One region of the Lysinibacillus sp. NPDC094177 genome, then DNA from elsewhere that is predicted to be linked to it. Evidence: a T-box and tRNA genes for the amino acid it is inferred to sense, from the RefSeq annotation. Region 1 holds a T-box; the other holds one or more tRNA genes.
The links. A T-box is a leader RNA that pairs with one kind of tRNA and senses whether it is charged. The one in region 1 lies ahead of argS (arginine--tRNA ligase), so its partner is inferred to be a tRNA-Arg.
Positions count from the first base shown of each region.

Region 2: it has a tRNA-Arg gene. The T-box ahead of argS (arginine--tRNA ligase) is inferred to sense a tRNA for this amino acid. The anticodon was not compared.

Region 1 covers NZ_JBNNTW010000005.1:10,048-18,037, reverse strand. The annotation lists gene recQ (DNA helicase RecQ) at 1-822, opposite strand, end outside; gene ACQKNC_RS09925 (TcaA NTF2-like domain-containing protein) at 831-1,934, opposite strand; gene ACQKNC_RS09920 (CynX/NimT family MFS transporter) at 2,185-3,357, opposite strand; gene argS (arginine--tRNA ligase) at 3,520-5,193, opposite strand; T-box leader at 5,501-5,721, opposite strand; gene ACQKNC_RS09910 (sigma-70 family RNA polymerase sigma factor) at 6,000-6,551, shown strand; gene ACQKNC_RS09905 (helix-turn-helix transcriptional regulator) at 6,535-6,924, shown strand; gene ACQKNC_RS09900 (FtsW/RodA/SpoVE family cell cycle protein) at 6,911-7,990, shown strand, end outside.
Region 2 covers NZ_JBNNTW010000010.1:142,447-150,436, reverse strand. The annotation lists gene ACQKNC_RS16670 (amino acid ABC transporter ATP-binding protein) at 1-581, opposite strand, end outside; gene ACQKNC_RS16665 (amino acid ABC transporter permease) at 578-1,282, opposite strand; gene ACQKNC_RS16660 (basic amino acid ABC transporter substrate-binding protein) at 1,494-2,288, opposite strand; tRNA gene ACQKNC_RS16655 (tRNA-Arg) at 2,793-2,867, opposite strand; gene clpP (ATP-dependent Clp endopeptidase proteolytic subunit ClpP) at 3,419-4,009, shown strand; gene ACQKNC_RS16645 (hypothetical protein) at 4,128-5,012, shown strand; gene ACQKNC_RS16640 (HPr family phosphocarrier protein) at 5,108-5,365, opposite strand; gene whiA (DNA-binding protein WhiA) at 5,480-6,427, opposite strand; gene ACQKNC_RS16630 (gluconeogenesis factor YvcK family protein) at 6,493-7,476, opposite strand; gene rapZ (RNase adapter RapZ) at 7,481-7,990, opposite strand, start outside.

The DNA of each region.
Region 1 (7,990 bases):
AAAGCGATCCTGCTCTGACGTGCGCATGTCCTCAGGCAGTCCCGCATGATATTTAGCCACAGCTTCTCCCGAGCGACTTAAAAGCTCATAGATCGCGTCTACAGCCTTTCGTGTAGCGGCATAAATAATGCCCGCTTCATTTTTATTTTTCGTTAAATAATTTTTAATGTAGCGTTCTTTGTTTTCACCGATTAACACAGAGAATGCTAAATTATCACGGGAAAAGCCGGTAATCACCGTGGATTGCTCATCAATTTCTAATAATTGTCTAATATCATCGCAAACAGCGGGTGTAGCTGTTGCAGTAAGTGCTAAAACAGTTGGTTTTTGCGGCCACAACGTAAATAATTTTTGGATTGCTCTGTAACTCGGTCTAAAATCATGCCCCCACTGGGATATACAGTGTGCTTCATCCACAGCAAGCAATGGTACAGATAAATTTGATAATACCTGTAAAAATGTTGAGCTCTCCAATCGCTCAGGCGCTATATAAAGAAGCTTTAAATAACCCGCACTCGCAAGCTGTATCGTTTCATTCACTTCTTGCACAGTTAAAGTACTATTAATATACGCTGCCGGAATATTTGCGGCACGTAATGCTTCTACTTGATCTTGCATAAGAGAAATTAAAGGGGATATGACAACTGTAAGACCATCTAGCATGAGTGCTGGAATTTGATAACAAATTGATTTACCACCGCCAGTTGGCATCACACAAAGACTTGATTGACCTCGTAATGTTTGTTCAATAATTGGTGCCTGTCCATTGCGAAATGAATCATAGCCAAAATGATGTTGTAGCATTTGTCTTGCTTGCTCCATCCAACTTTTCACTCCTCAGTTATTAGACGAATAAGCTTATACTCGCCCTGTTTATTTTTATTTATTTCATATACCATCATAGAGTTCGCAATTGCCTCTTGACCAGTAGAATTTGTTAGTACATATTCCGTTTTAGCACGAACAACAATATTTTGTCCTTCTATGCTGATGTTTTTAATCGACGTATTGGAAAAATTAATTTTCGCTTGTTTGGAGGCATAGTAGGCAACCATATTATCCAATGTGCTTTGTAAATCATCTGTACCTACAAAAGATTTCATGACACTAGCATCATGAATATCAACAGCTGCTTTTAAATGCTTATGAAATGTATCTAAAAATAGCTTTATCTCATCAACGTTATAAGCAAAAATGTTCTTTCCGTATTGCTCAATAGCTTGCTGAACTGCTTCTTTATCGCCTTGTTCTATATATGGATACAAGTTTTTTGATTGAGCTAGTCGATCACTTGTCTTCATATTACCATCGATCCATTCATCCAATAACTGCGCAATATCTTTAAATGGCAAAATAAACGGCTGTGATACACCGTTTAGCTTACGTTTAAGATAAATGCCCACAAGTTCACCATTCTCTGCTTCTAAAACAGGGCTCCCTATAAGTGTATTTTGATCTGCATCTATGTAATAAGCTGCTACTCTGTCACTATATTTTTTTATGTCGTACGGTAAGCTATCGACATAAACAGCTAACTGATTTAATTCACCTTTATAGACGGTCGGCACCTTTACCGATGCGTTATATGATACTTCTAATATGGCTATATTATAAGCTGTAGATATATAGTGCACATTGGCTTCCTTAAGCTTTTGATTATTAAATTGTACGAGAGCAGTTGGCTTTGAAGCTACGAGCGCACCATTAGTCACAATATAAAGCTTAGCGTCCTCTTTTTTAACAATGATCCCTGCACCGATCCCTTTCTCCCCAACTACTTTTACTTCAGGTACAATTTTTTCATGCTGCTTCGTCACTGCCTTTTCCGATTTCACATCGGTCTTTTTAGTATGATCTACCTCTGCTAATGTATCATTTCCACAGCCTGTTAATAGTAAAGCTGTTGCTCCAAGAATGAGCATCTTTTTCCGCATATTTTCACCAAAACTTTCTTTAAATCTTTCCTTTATATCATAAACAAGGTTTTTATACGTTTCAAGTTTACATAATAATATTATTTATGGTTTCGTATTATTAAAATACTGCTCTCATCTTTTATTCAATTCGTTATACCTATAAAAAACGGTTCTTATTTAGCTTTGCTATGAAAAATGACTTATAATTTGCAGTTAAAATGTTATAAAAAAAAAAGACATGCTCGTACAATTCGCGCATGTCTCAAAATTATTTTTTCTTAAGAAAGATTGTAGTAGCTATAATGCCAAGCATTAATGATATAAAAATCGTATAAGTAAATGTATGATTACCAGTCACATCATAGCAATAGCCGATAAGTATTGGAATAATGGCGCTTATCATAAAGCCGCCTGAAAGCACCATAGATGACCAGCTATTTGCCTCCTCATCATTTCTTGCCTCATCCAATGGTAACAATAAGCCGATTGGAAATAAGCCGCTTAATACAATACCTATTATTAATACAGCAATCCATAACAAAGATCCTGAGCCTACCCATAGCAAAACAAAGCCAATTACGCCTAAAACCCCTAAAGAAAAGAGCCAACCGATTCGACTTGACCATTTTTCCATTAGTATGGGGACCAGAATATTTCCAATCATTTGTACAATAGACATAAATGTTAGCATTGAGCTTGCAGCAACAAGGGAAAAGCCCTTGTCCTGTAACATCGGTGCTAGCCAGGACATCATTGAGAAGAACAAAGATGTTTGTAAGCCAAAGTAAATTAAAATTGTCCAAGCACGGACATTTTTCCACGGATTTCGTGCTGCATTTTCCATTAATACATCTGTCTCCGGCAGTTCTTGATTTTGTATTGCCAGGAACCATATGCAAAGAGCAATGATAGCAAGTATTGCCCAGCTGGCAAGCGCCATCGTCCAGCTCTCATGAAAATGATTATAAAATGGTATTGTTAGTGCTGCACTCAATGTTGCCCCTGTTCCTATTCCAAATGAATAAATACCTACCACTGTAGTAAAGCGGTTCGGGAATCTTTTCTTTATGTAGGCATTCAATATGGGTCCGATAAGGGCAATGGCAAATCCTGCTGCAAAACTTGTGACTACAAGTAGTTCGTAACTTTCTTTTAAAAAGCGTAGTCCATTTGCTAATGCTAAGATAATGATTAAAAGCATAATAGCTGTTTTTGTTCCGAGTTTTCTTTGTAATGGTACTGCGAATGGTGCAAAGAGTCCCATACAAAACACAGGAATAGATGTTAAAAAGCTCATTTTTGTATTTGATATTTGGAGTGATTCCAAAAGTACATTAAATAGTGGTCCTATTCCTGTAACTGCTGGGCGCATATTGAGCGCAACGAAGAAAATACTAACAACCACAAGTACCATGGAAACACGCCATTGCTTTTTCTCCATACTTACTAAAAACCTTCTCTCTAATAACATGGTCTGAAAATCACTAAAATCTAGCCAGCATTATTGTCAGACCTCTAATTTCTTACTATTTCCTTTTACCATTTTTTCTAGTTATGGTCAATTTAATGGCAATTAATGATGAAAAGATGCGGATTATTGTACCTACATCTTTTTAGGTGCAGCAATTCCCAGTAATGCTAACGATTCTTTTAAAACAATAGATACACATTGACAAAATGCTAATCTTGATGTTTTTTGGCTGTCATCAATCAATACTTTATTTTGCGCATAATATTTATTAAATAAACGCGCTAATTGTAGGGCATATTTAGCAATTTGTGATGGATCTGCTTGTTCAAAAGCGTTGGCGACTACTTTCGGAAATTGTTCCAGTAATAAAATGACTGGCCAGCCTTGCTCACCTAATGTTTCAAACGATACTTCGTAATTTTGTTCATCTGCTTTTTCTAAAAGAGATGAAATACGTGCATAAGTATATTGAATATACGGCCCTGTTTCGCCTTCGAAATTCATCATGTGTTCAATAGAAAATTCAATATCATGAAGACGATCATTTTTTAAATCATTAAAAATGACCGCTCCCACACCAACTTGATGTGCGACGCTTTCTTTAGCTATTAGATTCGGATTTTTTTCTTCGATATTTTGCTTTGCAGTAGCAATCGCTTCTGTTAGTACATCTGCTAATAAAACGATCTTTCCTTTACGCGTCGACATTTTTTTACCATCTTTAAGGATCATCCCGAAAGACACATGCTGTAAATCTTTTGACCAATCGTACCCCATCTTCTTAATGACCTTAAATAGTTGGTTAAAATGAAGGGATTGTTCATTCCCTACAACATAAAATATTTTTTTAGGATCATACTGTTGTTGTCGATAAAAAGCAGCTGCTAAATCACGTGTAGCATAGAGCGTAGCACCGTCTGTTTTAGTAATTAAGCATGGAGGCATATTGTTTATTTCAACGACATAAGCTCCATCTGATTTCACAAGTAGGTCTTTTTCTTCCAACTCTTTAACAACAGCAGCCATTTTGTCATTGTAGAACGCTTCCCCAGCGAACGAATCAAAGTCAATCCCAAGCAGTTGATATATGGTCTTGAATTCTTCGAGTGATTCATCTCTAAACCATTGCCATAAAGCTAACGTCTCTTTATCCCCATCTTCTAATGCTTTAAATGCGGAACGTGCCTGTTCATTGAGTGTATCATCCTGCTCCGCTTCTTCATGGAACTTCACATAAATTTTTAATAATTCCTCTATTGGAGCGGCTTTAATTGTTTGTTGATCTCCCCATTTTCGATAGGCCACGATTAATTTACCAAACTGTGTTCCCCAGTCACCTAAATGATTAATGCGAATTGCTTTATAGCCGTTTTTCTCGGCAATGTTGGCTAAAGCATTTCCGATTACTGTGGAACGTAAATGGCCCATGGAAAATGGCTTCGCTATATTAGGTGAAGAAAAGTCCAAAACAACATTTCCTTTTGATTCATGTTGAGTCCCGTATAAATTTTTTTCTTTTACTATTTGACTAAGCACTTGATGTGTAATCGTTGGCTGATGATAAAATATATTGACATACCCACCTACTACTTGAACGTCTTGTATTAAATCACAGTTTAATTTATTTTTTATGTCCGATGCGATACTGTGAGGGGCTTTTCTTAGTTTTTTGGCTAGTGTAAAGCAAGGGAATGCCACATCCCCTAAGTCCAAATTTTTCGGTTTCTCCAGTAAATTTTGAATTTCATTGACAGACAGTTCGTTGTTTAATGCCTCAGCAATGCTTTTCGCGATTTGTGTATGCATGTTCGTTCTCCTCTCAATTTAAAATCAATTTCGCCTTGGCGTAATTGTAGCTGACGCTTTGCTTTCGCTACAGAAAACATTTGCCGCTGCCGCTTCGCTTTCGCGCAGATAAACAATGCGTCCGGATTTTGAATTGTGCCCGCACAATTCATTCCTTTCAAAATCCGTGACATCCGCCGGAGGCTTTATCTTCATTCAGTATGTGTTTGTACATTCACAAAAAAGGGACCACATCTCCTTTTCTTCTCGTAGCAATAGAGGTAAGAGATTTCTACTGAATGAAGATAAAAAAAGCCCCCGTCTCTAACATAGAGACGAGAGCATAGTTATCCCGTGGTACCACTCTAGTTGCCATATAAATATGACCACTTTCCATTGTTAACGAGGTGACTCCCCGATATTCTCTACTATTAATTCGAGAACCTTCTCCAAAGTGCGGTTCATTTATGGCTTCTGCATTAGGCTCACACCATCCCTAATTCGCTTTCCAGTAGCTCGATAAACTACTCTCTTTTTCATCGAATTTAACTGTAATTTCGAAAAATTTTACACGAGATACCAATTAAAGTCAATAGTCAATGTGCAATCTTTAAGTAAGAGGCAACACTAAAACATGTTCATGTCTATTTAGTTTCTTCTAAGCTTAACAAACTACCAGTAGTTTATTATTAAATGCAGTTGTTAACTTTCTCATTAGATAGGTATTCATGTTATTTTCAAACGATTGCTGTTTTTAGATAATAAAAGTAAAACCAGTACTATTTGGCAATCGTCTAATGAATGAACACGTAATAAGGAGGGACGATATGGAGGAAACAATAACAACAAGTGGATTATCACGAGATCAGGTGATTGAGGAGCTAATGACAGATTATGGTCAAGCGGTTCTTCAGCTTGTTTATACATATGTAAATGATGCTGCCCTTGCTGAGGATTTGACGCAGGAGATTTTTATTAAGTGCTATAAGGCTCTATCAACCTACCAGGGGCATGCTAGCTTAAAGACATGGTTGTGGCGTATTGCTATCAATCATTCAAAGGACTATATAAAAAGCTGGTACAAGAAAAACGTAGATGTTACCGAAACAAATGTGTTAGCGGAAGCATTGAAAAGAAATGATTTGCTTGAGCAAGTTGTGAAGAATAGTGAGGACGAGGCTTTGTTTGACCTAGTAATGGCACTCCCCGTAAAGTATCGTGAAGTTATTTACTTTTATTATTTTGAGGACTACTCGGTACAGGAGATTGCCAGCATTTTATCATTGAATAAAAATACGGTGAAAACAAGACTTCGAAAGGCACGAGCTTTGTTACAAAAAGCGTTAGGAGGGAATCCATTTGATGGAAACACGTTTTAAACAAGCTATGAAAAATCAGTTTCAAAAAGTGCAATTTACAGAAAAACATCGTGAAGCTGTGCGTAAAGGTATTCACGAGGAGCTTTCAGATCAGGTGCTGTTACCGATGCTTCAAACGATGCGCTCGGGTTATGAGCTGACGCAACTTCTTTATACAAAAAACAAAGACGTAGTTCATTTCAATGAAGGGATGATTTATGCCTCGCTTCATCGCCTTGAACAGCAACAACTCGTTGTTAGTGAATGGCATGAGAACGAAAAACGATATGTACTTTCAAATAAGGGTGTCAAGTTGCTGGCAAAACTTTACAAAGAAACGTACTTCCCTTCTATTCAGCAATTACTGAAGGAGGCGCGCTATGCGAATGATTAAGGACTATATTCAACACGTAAAGGGACATATTCGCAACAAGGAGGCACATGATTCGGTTGAAAAAGAGCTGACGTATCATTTAACCAAATCGAAGCAGGCTTGGCAGGAAAAGGGACACAGTGAAACTGATGCGGAACAACAGGCTGTGCTTGAAATGGGCAATACAACAAAGTTAGGTGTCTCGCTCAATCAAATTCATCAGCCGAAAATCGATTGGCTACTAGTTATTCCATTTGTGCTGGCAGCAATGTGTAGCTTTTTACCGCTCCTACCAGCTGAGTTCTCGTTACGAGATTATATTATGCGTAATATCATTATTTTTATCGGTGGAATTGTTTTGACATTCTCTTTAATGCGCCTCGATTTTCGCAAGCTAGAGCGCTATTCCACGCATATGTATGTACTGGCATGTCTCTTATTTCTTATTATCTTAAATGGTAATGAAACAATCCATGGTATGATCTTTTTTAAAGCTGGCCCCCTTGAACTTAAAGGCTGGATGACATTACCCCTCTTTTTAATTGCGTTTGCAGGGCTTTTCGCTAAACAAAAAAAATCATTATGGTTGTTACTCATTCTTTATTTTATCGGCGCATTTTGCTACTTGCTATTACCGGATATTTCACTATTCTGTACATATTCAGCAATTGTTGCCACCTTATTTTATGCGAGTAGTTTTTCTCGCAAGCAAAAGCTAGCAATTACAATAGTATTTAGTCTCCTATTTGTAGCATTTATCGGCTACTTTATGTTTGGACCATTGAAACCGTATCAGCTTGTACGAATCCATGCTATGTTTACACCAAATTTAGATCCTAGCGTAGTACTTATTTCAACAGTGATGGAGAACCTCGCTTGGTTTGGCACTAGCAATCAACCGTTAGCTGGTGGAGCACATACTGATTTTGTATTACTCACAATTTTACAAACGTATGGGATTATTGCAGGAGTAATCGTTGTATGTATACTTGGCTTCATCATTTTCCGTACAGCACACACTCTACGCCTCATTCATAACGAATATGGTCGATTATTAATTATAGGTGGGCTTGCCTTTTTAACAACG
Region 2 (7,990 bases), on a different contig from region 1:
TGTGTTACCACGATCATGGTCATACCTTCAGCTGCTAAATTTTTCATTACATCTAACACTTCTTTTACCATTTCAGGGTCTAGTGCCGAAGTAGGCTCATCAAATAAAATAGCTTTTGGTTTCATCGCTAAAGCACGAGCAATGGCAACACGTTGCTGCTGACCACCTGAAAGCTGCTCAGGATAGTTATAAGCCTTACTATCAAGACCGACCTTTTTCAACAACTCATGTCCGAGTGCTTCTGCCTCTGTCCTACTCATTTTACGGATTTGCATCGGAGCCATCGTGACATTATCTATAACTGTCATATGCGGGAATAAATTAAATTGTTGAAACACCATGCCCACTTCTGCTCGAATAGCATTTATATTTGTTTTTGGCTCGTTAACCTTTACATTCTCGATATAAATTGCACCATCTGTTACTTCTTCTAGCATATTGATGCAACGTAAAAATGTACTTTTCCCTGAGCCTGATGGGCCTATAACACAGACAACTTGCTTTTCCTGTATTTCATAATCAATGCCCTTTAATACTTCAAGCTTGCCAAAATATTTGTGTAAATTCTCAATTTTAATCATCGTGCTTCCCTCCCTTCTGCCTTACGAGGGACATAGCTATTACTAAGTCGTTTTTCGATCAACGCTACAATTTTTGTCACACCATACGTTAAAATTAAATATAGTACCGCCGCAACTATATATGGTTCCCAGAAACGATAACTAGCTCCGGCAACGATCTTACTTGCATATAAAATATCTGGTGCCGCAATAACGGTTACTAAAGATGAGTCTTTTAATAAAGCAATAAATTCATTACCTAACGGTGGAATCATACGTCTAAAAGCTTGTGGTAAAATGACTTTTCGCATCGCTTGGTTATGTGTTAAGCCAAGGGAACGAGCTGCCTCCATTTGCCCTTTAGCGATACTTTGAATACCCGCGCGGAAAATTTCTGCATTGTAAGCAGCACAGTTTAAGATAAGTGCCGTAATCCCTGAAACAAAGTAACCTAATGAATGTCCAAAAATGCTCGGGATCACCGCTAAATGAATTAATAAAATTTGTACGAGCATCGGTGTCCCACGGAATAAATCTACATATAGCTTACACGGCCAATAAATCCATTTTCTAGTCGATAATTTTCCAAGTCCTAAAAATAGCCCTAAAAGAATTCCGCCAAAATAACCACTGAGTGTTAAAATTAACGTCACACCAATACCACGTATAAACATATCACGGTAGTTCCAGACTATGTCCCAGCGTAAGTCAAAGATGTCCATCCGAAAACCCCACTTCCCCTTAAAAATTAAATAAGGAGTTGCCTAAAAGTCCTTCATAAGTAAAAAATCCGCATCAGTGTTCTCCTGTCGCAAAATCAGTTTTACCAACCATCTCTGCTGGGTCTCTTTTTTCCCGTTGGAGTCTATGCGGATTTTCACCTTATATCAATATTATATTTCTTTTAGGACAACCCCATCATGCAAACAGTTATTACTTAAAGTCTACACCTGTAATTTCTTTTAATTTACCGTTCTCTTTAATTTTTTTCAGTCCTTCATTTAACTTATTTAAAAGTTCTGTATTCCCCTTCTGAACCATAAATCCATAGTATTCTTTTTCAAATGCATCATCTTCGATCACTTTAAGTTTCTCTGTTGGATGAGCTTTGATATATTCATAAACTACCGCATTATCACCAATCGTAGCATCCACATTACCATTCAGCATTTCTTTGATAGCAACTGGCTGATTTTCAAATGCCATAATATTTGGACTCGATTCACCCTGTAGCTTTTTCGCAGCTTCATGACCTGTAGCATTAATTTGTACTGAAATCTTTTTATCCTTTAAATCAGCTAATGATTTAACCTTGGAATCTTCTTTTACTACGATTAATAATCGAGATTCATAATATGGATCTGTAAAGTCAAATGTTTCTTTACGCTTATCATTAATTGAGATCCCTGCTGCTCCTATGTCTGTTTCACCATTTTTAACAGTTTGGAAGACTGGCTCCCAGCCAATATTTTGCCACTCTACTTTAAAGCCCATTTCATCAGCAATCGCCTGCAAAATATCGAAATCTAATCCTACAATATTTCCTTTATCGTCAAGTGATTCGAATGGTGCAAATGTCGCTTCTGTTCCTACCTTATAAATTTTCTTACCATCTCCATCTTCAGATGGCGCGCTACCGGATGATGTCTTTTCTTTTGTGCCGCAACCTGCTAGAACTAACACAAATACTGCTACGACCACAAGTAACATAGATAAACTTCTTTTCATAGCTACTCCCCCTAATTCGATTATTTTCCGAATATAATTATTTTTTAAGCAATTCGGAAATGTTATACTATTAGGTCAATTATAGTAACATTATTCTCTTTAGACAATAACCTTTCGTATAAAAGTAATTATTTTCTCATAAAAATTTATTCAAATTGGATTTTCTAGAATTAAACGGCATGAAAAAAAGAAAATAACACCTAAAATGAATATTTATACATTCATGATTGATGCTAAAACTAGATATATTTTTGCAAAAAAAAAAGAATCCCCTCAGATAGGATTCTTTTTTTCGACCAGTATAAACTAGTCTTCACGTACAGTATGTTCACTAAAAAATAATTTGGAATTGTTGCTTTTTTGAAGGTTTGAAAGGAACAAATACGGGAATAATGCCAACTAGGAAGTATTCCCATTATTTACCCTCTCTTTCTCCACTAAGCAGGCTGCTAAACTACTTATTAGGAGAATTGAGTTGTAAAAGTATATCAAATATCAGTAAAATGGCGCCCTCGGAGGGAATCGAACCCCCAGTGCAAGAACCGGAATCTTACGTGTTATCCATTACACCACGAGGGCAATTAAACAAAAAAAAAGTACTCACCCTAGGCTTTACGTAAAGCATAATGTAGATAACCCTCATGTGAAGCATACCTGCAAAATAGTGTACTGTACTTTAACTTATGACCTTATCAATTATACAAACGTCTTGCACATAATTCAACTATAGAATGTAAAACATTTTAATTTTTTTTCGCCATTCAGCAAGTGTCCGTCTAAACACCTACTGAATGAAGTTAAGGATGTTAGCCTAATACCTTCAAATCCTGGAAAAATGGCTAACTGACCTGCTTCGGTAAAAATGTCACGTCCTGTTGCATTACCAAGATGATTGACATCGCGTCGGCCTGGGCACAATTCATAACATATTGTTTATCTGTGGAAAAGTGCAAGTGAAGTGCAGCGACAGCTACATTACAGCAAGGCGAAATTGATTTAATTAATTTCACTTTAGCAGGGTTAACATTTGACCTTCCCTGACTATAATGTGTATGATAAGGTTACAGCTGAAATACAAAGGATGTTTTCAGCAAAAGTAATCGAATTTAGTTTTATAAGGAGGATTTAACATGAATTTAATTCCTACAGTTATTGAACAAACAAGTCGTGGTGAACGTGCGTATGACATCTATTCACGACTACTAAAAGACCGTATTATCCTATTAGGAAGTGCGATTGACGACAACGTTGCAAACTCAATTGTTGCTCAACTTCTATTCCTACAAGCAGAAGATCCAGATAAAGATATCTTTCTTTACATCAACTCACCAGGTGGATCTATCACTGCTGGTATGGCAATCTACGACACAATGCAAATTATCAAGCCACAAGTACAAACAATTTGTATAGGTATGGCAGCATCTATGGGTGCTTTCCTACTTGCTGCTGGTGAGCCAGGCAAACGTTTCGCATTACCGAATGCTGAAGTAATGATTCACCAACCACTTGGCGGTGCACAAGGTCAGGCAACTGAAATCGAAATCGCTGCAAAACGTATTTTATTCTTACGTGAAAAATTAAATGGTATTTTATCAGAGCGCACTGGTCAACCACTTGAAGTCATTGCAAGAGATACAGACCGCGATAATTTCATGACTGCTGAGCGTGCAAAAGAATACGGCTTAATCGACCAAATTATGGATCGTAACGACCGTAAATAAAAAATAAAAGGCATCCCAGATTAATTTCTGAGATGTCTTTTTTTGTTCGACATCAAATCTATGTATGGTTTGATGGGGCTATCCTTCACTTTGACCGTTCTATCCACGATCAGGAAGTTTGAAGCGTCTGTCCTTCCGTCGCTTCGGCTTTTCTTTCCGTCGCTTCGGCTCTTCTTTCCGTCGCTTCGGCTCTTCTTTCCGTCGCTTCGGCTCTTCTTTCCGTCGCTTCGGCTTTTCTTTCCGTCGGGTCCTTTTCTTTCCGTCACTTCGACTCTTCTTTCCATCGCTTTGGCCTTTCTTTCCGTCACTTCGACTCTTCTTTCCGTCGCTTTGGCTTTTCTTTCCGTCGGGTCCTTTTCTTTCCGTCACTTCGACTCTTCTTTCCATCGCTTTGGCCTTTCTTTCCGTCGCTTCGGCTCTTCTTTCCGTCGCTTCGGCTCTTCTTTCCGTCGCTTCGGCTCTTCTTTCCGTCGCTTCGGCTTTTCTTTCCGTCGGGTCCTTTTCTTTCCGTCGCTTCGGCCTTTCTTTCCGTCACTTCGACTCTTCTTTCCGTCGCTTCGGCTTTTCTTTCCGTCGCTTCGGCTTTTCTTTCCGTCGCTTCGGCTTTTCTTTCCGTCGGGTCCTTTTCTTTCCGTCACTTCGACTCTTCTTTCCATCGCTTTGGCCTTTCTTTCCGTCACTTCGACTCTTCTTTCCGTCGCTTCGACTTTTCTTTCCGTCGAGTCCTTTTCTTTCCGTCACTTCGACTCTTCTTTCCATCGCTTTGGCCTTTCTATCCGTCGCTTCGGCTCTTCCTTCCGTCGCTTCGGCTCTTCCTTCCGTCGCTTCGGCTCTTCTTTCCGTCGCTTCGGCTTTTCTTTCCGTCGGGTCCTTTTCTTTCCGTCGCTTCGGCCTTTCTTTCCGTCACTTCGACTCTTCTTTCCATCGCTTTGGCCTTTCTTTCCGTCACTTCGACTCTTCCTTCCGTCACTCCGGCTATTCTATCCGCCACTTCGACGATTAAAGCGGCGGGGCATTGACATTGACCTTCAGTTCTGCGCAAAAACCAAAAAAAACTGCCCAACATGTAAGCTTGGACAGTCTCTGCATCATATGTTTTTAATCTTCTTTTTCGATTAGTGCTGCTAATGCTGTAACCGCTTGCTCAGCATCGTTACCAGCACCGCTAAGTACAACCTCTGTTCCTTTTGCAATGGCTAAGCTCATAACACCCATAATAGATTTAGCATTTACTTTTTTCTCATCTTTCTCAAGAAAGATATCGGCGCTAAAGCGATTTGCTTCTTGTACAAATAGCGCTGCTTGTCTAGCTTGTAGTCCTAATTTTAATTTTACATGGACTCTTCTCTCGGTCATTCTTAAAACTCCCCTTTACTACCGTTCATCTTATTATTTTTATCTTACCTTACTTACTGACAAAAGAACAATACGAGATTAAGTATCATATTCATACCTGAAAAGTATGAATATTCAACCACCAATTTTTTCTCCGCTTCTTAATGCATCGGCAATCTCGTCGATTTTCCGTAATCGATGGTTGACACCTGATTTACTAACCGTTCCACTTGATACCATTTCACCAAGCTCTTTTAGGGTTACATCTTGATATTCTACTCGTAATCGTGCAATTTCACGAAGTTTTTCTGGCAATTGATCTAAGCCTATTGAGTTCTCAATAAATCGGATATTTTCTACCTGACGTAATGCTGCACCTATTGTTTTATTTAAGTTTGCTGTCTCACAGTTGACAATGCGATTAACGCTATTTCTCATGTCCCGTAAAATGCGAACGTCTTCAAATTTCATCATTGCTTGATGAGCTCCAACAATATTAAGAAAATCAGAAATTTTTTCCGCTTCCTTTAAATAGGTTACAAAGCCTTTTTTCCGTTCAATTGTTTTTGCATTTAGCTCAAATTCATTCATCAAATCCATTAAAGCCTCGCCATGCTCTTTATATAATGAATAAATTTCTAAATGGTAGGCAGATGTTTCAGGATTGTTGACAGAGCCACCCGCTAAAAATGCACCTCGTAAATATGCTCTTTTTTGACCACTCTTTTTAATGAGCTCCCGAGAAATAGTATGATTAAATTGAAAGTCGTCTGAGATGATTTCTAAATCAATTAGTAGCTCACGCGCACCTTCTCTTACACGGCAAATGTATACGTTATTTTTTTTCAAACGCATCTTTTTTCTAACAAGTAACTCTACATTATATGGATACAGCTTTTTCATAATCGTATAAAGTCTTCTTGCGATTGCAGCGTTTTCAGTTTGTACGTCTAAGCTTAACTGTTTATTAGCAAAGGATAATGAACCATTCATACGAATTAGGGCAGATACTTCTGCTTTCATACAATGATTGTCCGCTTCTATTTGAGTTATTTCCTTTTTCGTTTCAGAAGCAAAAGACATATCACGCCCCCCTTTCAACCTTTTGTTCTATGTATATGTCCATCTTATCATATACAATAAGCGCTTTATAATTCACTTACTTCTTGTTTATAGATATTTGCGTAATCTACAAGCCATTCTGCAACATTGGCCGCATTATGACGAACCGTCCCATCTGGGCGAATTGTGGCAATATCTCGTTTAATAACTTCTAATCCCATACTTTCGAGCTTTGAAACGTCAAACGTTACTGGCTCCGCACATTCTTCCTTATAAAGCTCTTTTACAGGAAGGGGTAGTTTTACGTCATTTACTAAAATAGAATCAATGAAGGAGTCTCCTACATGTTTATATATAGCTTTCACATGATCACCTGCAGTATAGGAAATGGTTTCACCTTTTTGAGTCATTAAATTACAAACGTAAATTTTTCTTCCTTTAGCCTTTACAACAGCTTCCCCAATTTCTTTGACAAGAAGGTTTGGAATAATGCTTGTATATAAACTTCCCGGACCAATTAAAATATAGTCAGCACGATTGATTGCTCGAATAGCCTCTGGTAACGGTTGCACGTTTTCAGGCACTAAAAAAACTCGACTAATTGGTTTTTTAGCCATTGGAATTTTAGATTCACCTTCAATTATTGAACCGTCCTCAAGTTCTGCGTGTAAATTTATCTTTTTATTGGCTGCTGGTATAACGCGACCATGAACCTTTAAAACCTTTCCCATTTCACTAATGGCATGGTTAAAATCCCCTGTAATATCTGTTAAAGCAGTCAACATTAAATTACCTAATGAATGACCACGTAAATCTTCCGATGCTGAAAATCGATATTGGAACATTTGCTCTACAAGCGGCTCAACATCCGATAACGCCGCGATAACATTACGGACATCACCAGGTGGTGGAATGTCATAGTCATCTCGTAAGCGTCCTGAAGAGCCACCATCATCAGCTACTGTCACAATTGCAGTAATATCAAATGGGTGATGTTTGAGCCCCCGTAGTAACGTAGAAAGCCCTGTACCACCACCTATTACAACAAGTTTTGTCCGCTTCTTTCCCATTCACTCAATCCTTTCTACGATTGATGTCACGATGCGTAATAACAGTATTTTCCTTACCAGATAAATATGCCCCAAAAAATTCTGCTAATGTTACCGAACGATGCTGTCCCCCAGTACATCCAAAAGCAATAACAAGCTGTGATTTGCCCTCTTGTCTATAGAGTGGAATCATAAACTCAAACAAATCCGTTAATTTTTGGATGAGTGTTTGAGTATCCTCAAGTGCCAGTACATAAGATGATACCTCAGTTTGTAAACCTGTTTTAGGACGTAACTCTTCTACATAATATGGATTTTTTAAAAAACGAACATCAAACACTAAGTCGGCATCTATCGGCATACCATGCTTAAATCCAAAAGACATGATATTAACGGAGAAAATATTATCAGCATCACTAGCAAATTCTTTAGCAATTTTTTCACGTAGTTCTTTTGGCTTCATATTAGATGTATTATAGACAAATTTAGCGCGGCCCTTTACTTCCGATAAAAGCTTGCGTTCTTGTTTAATGCC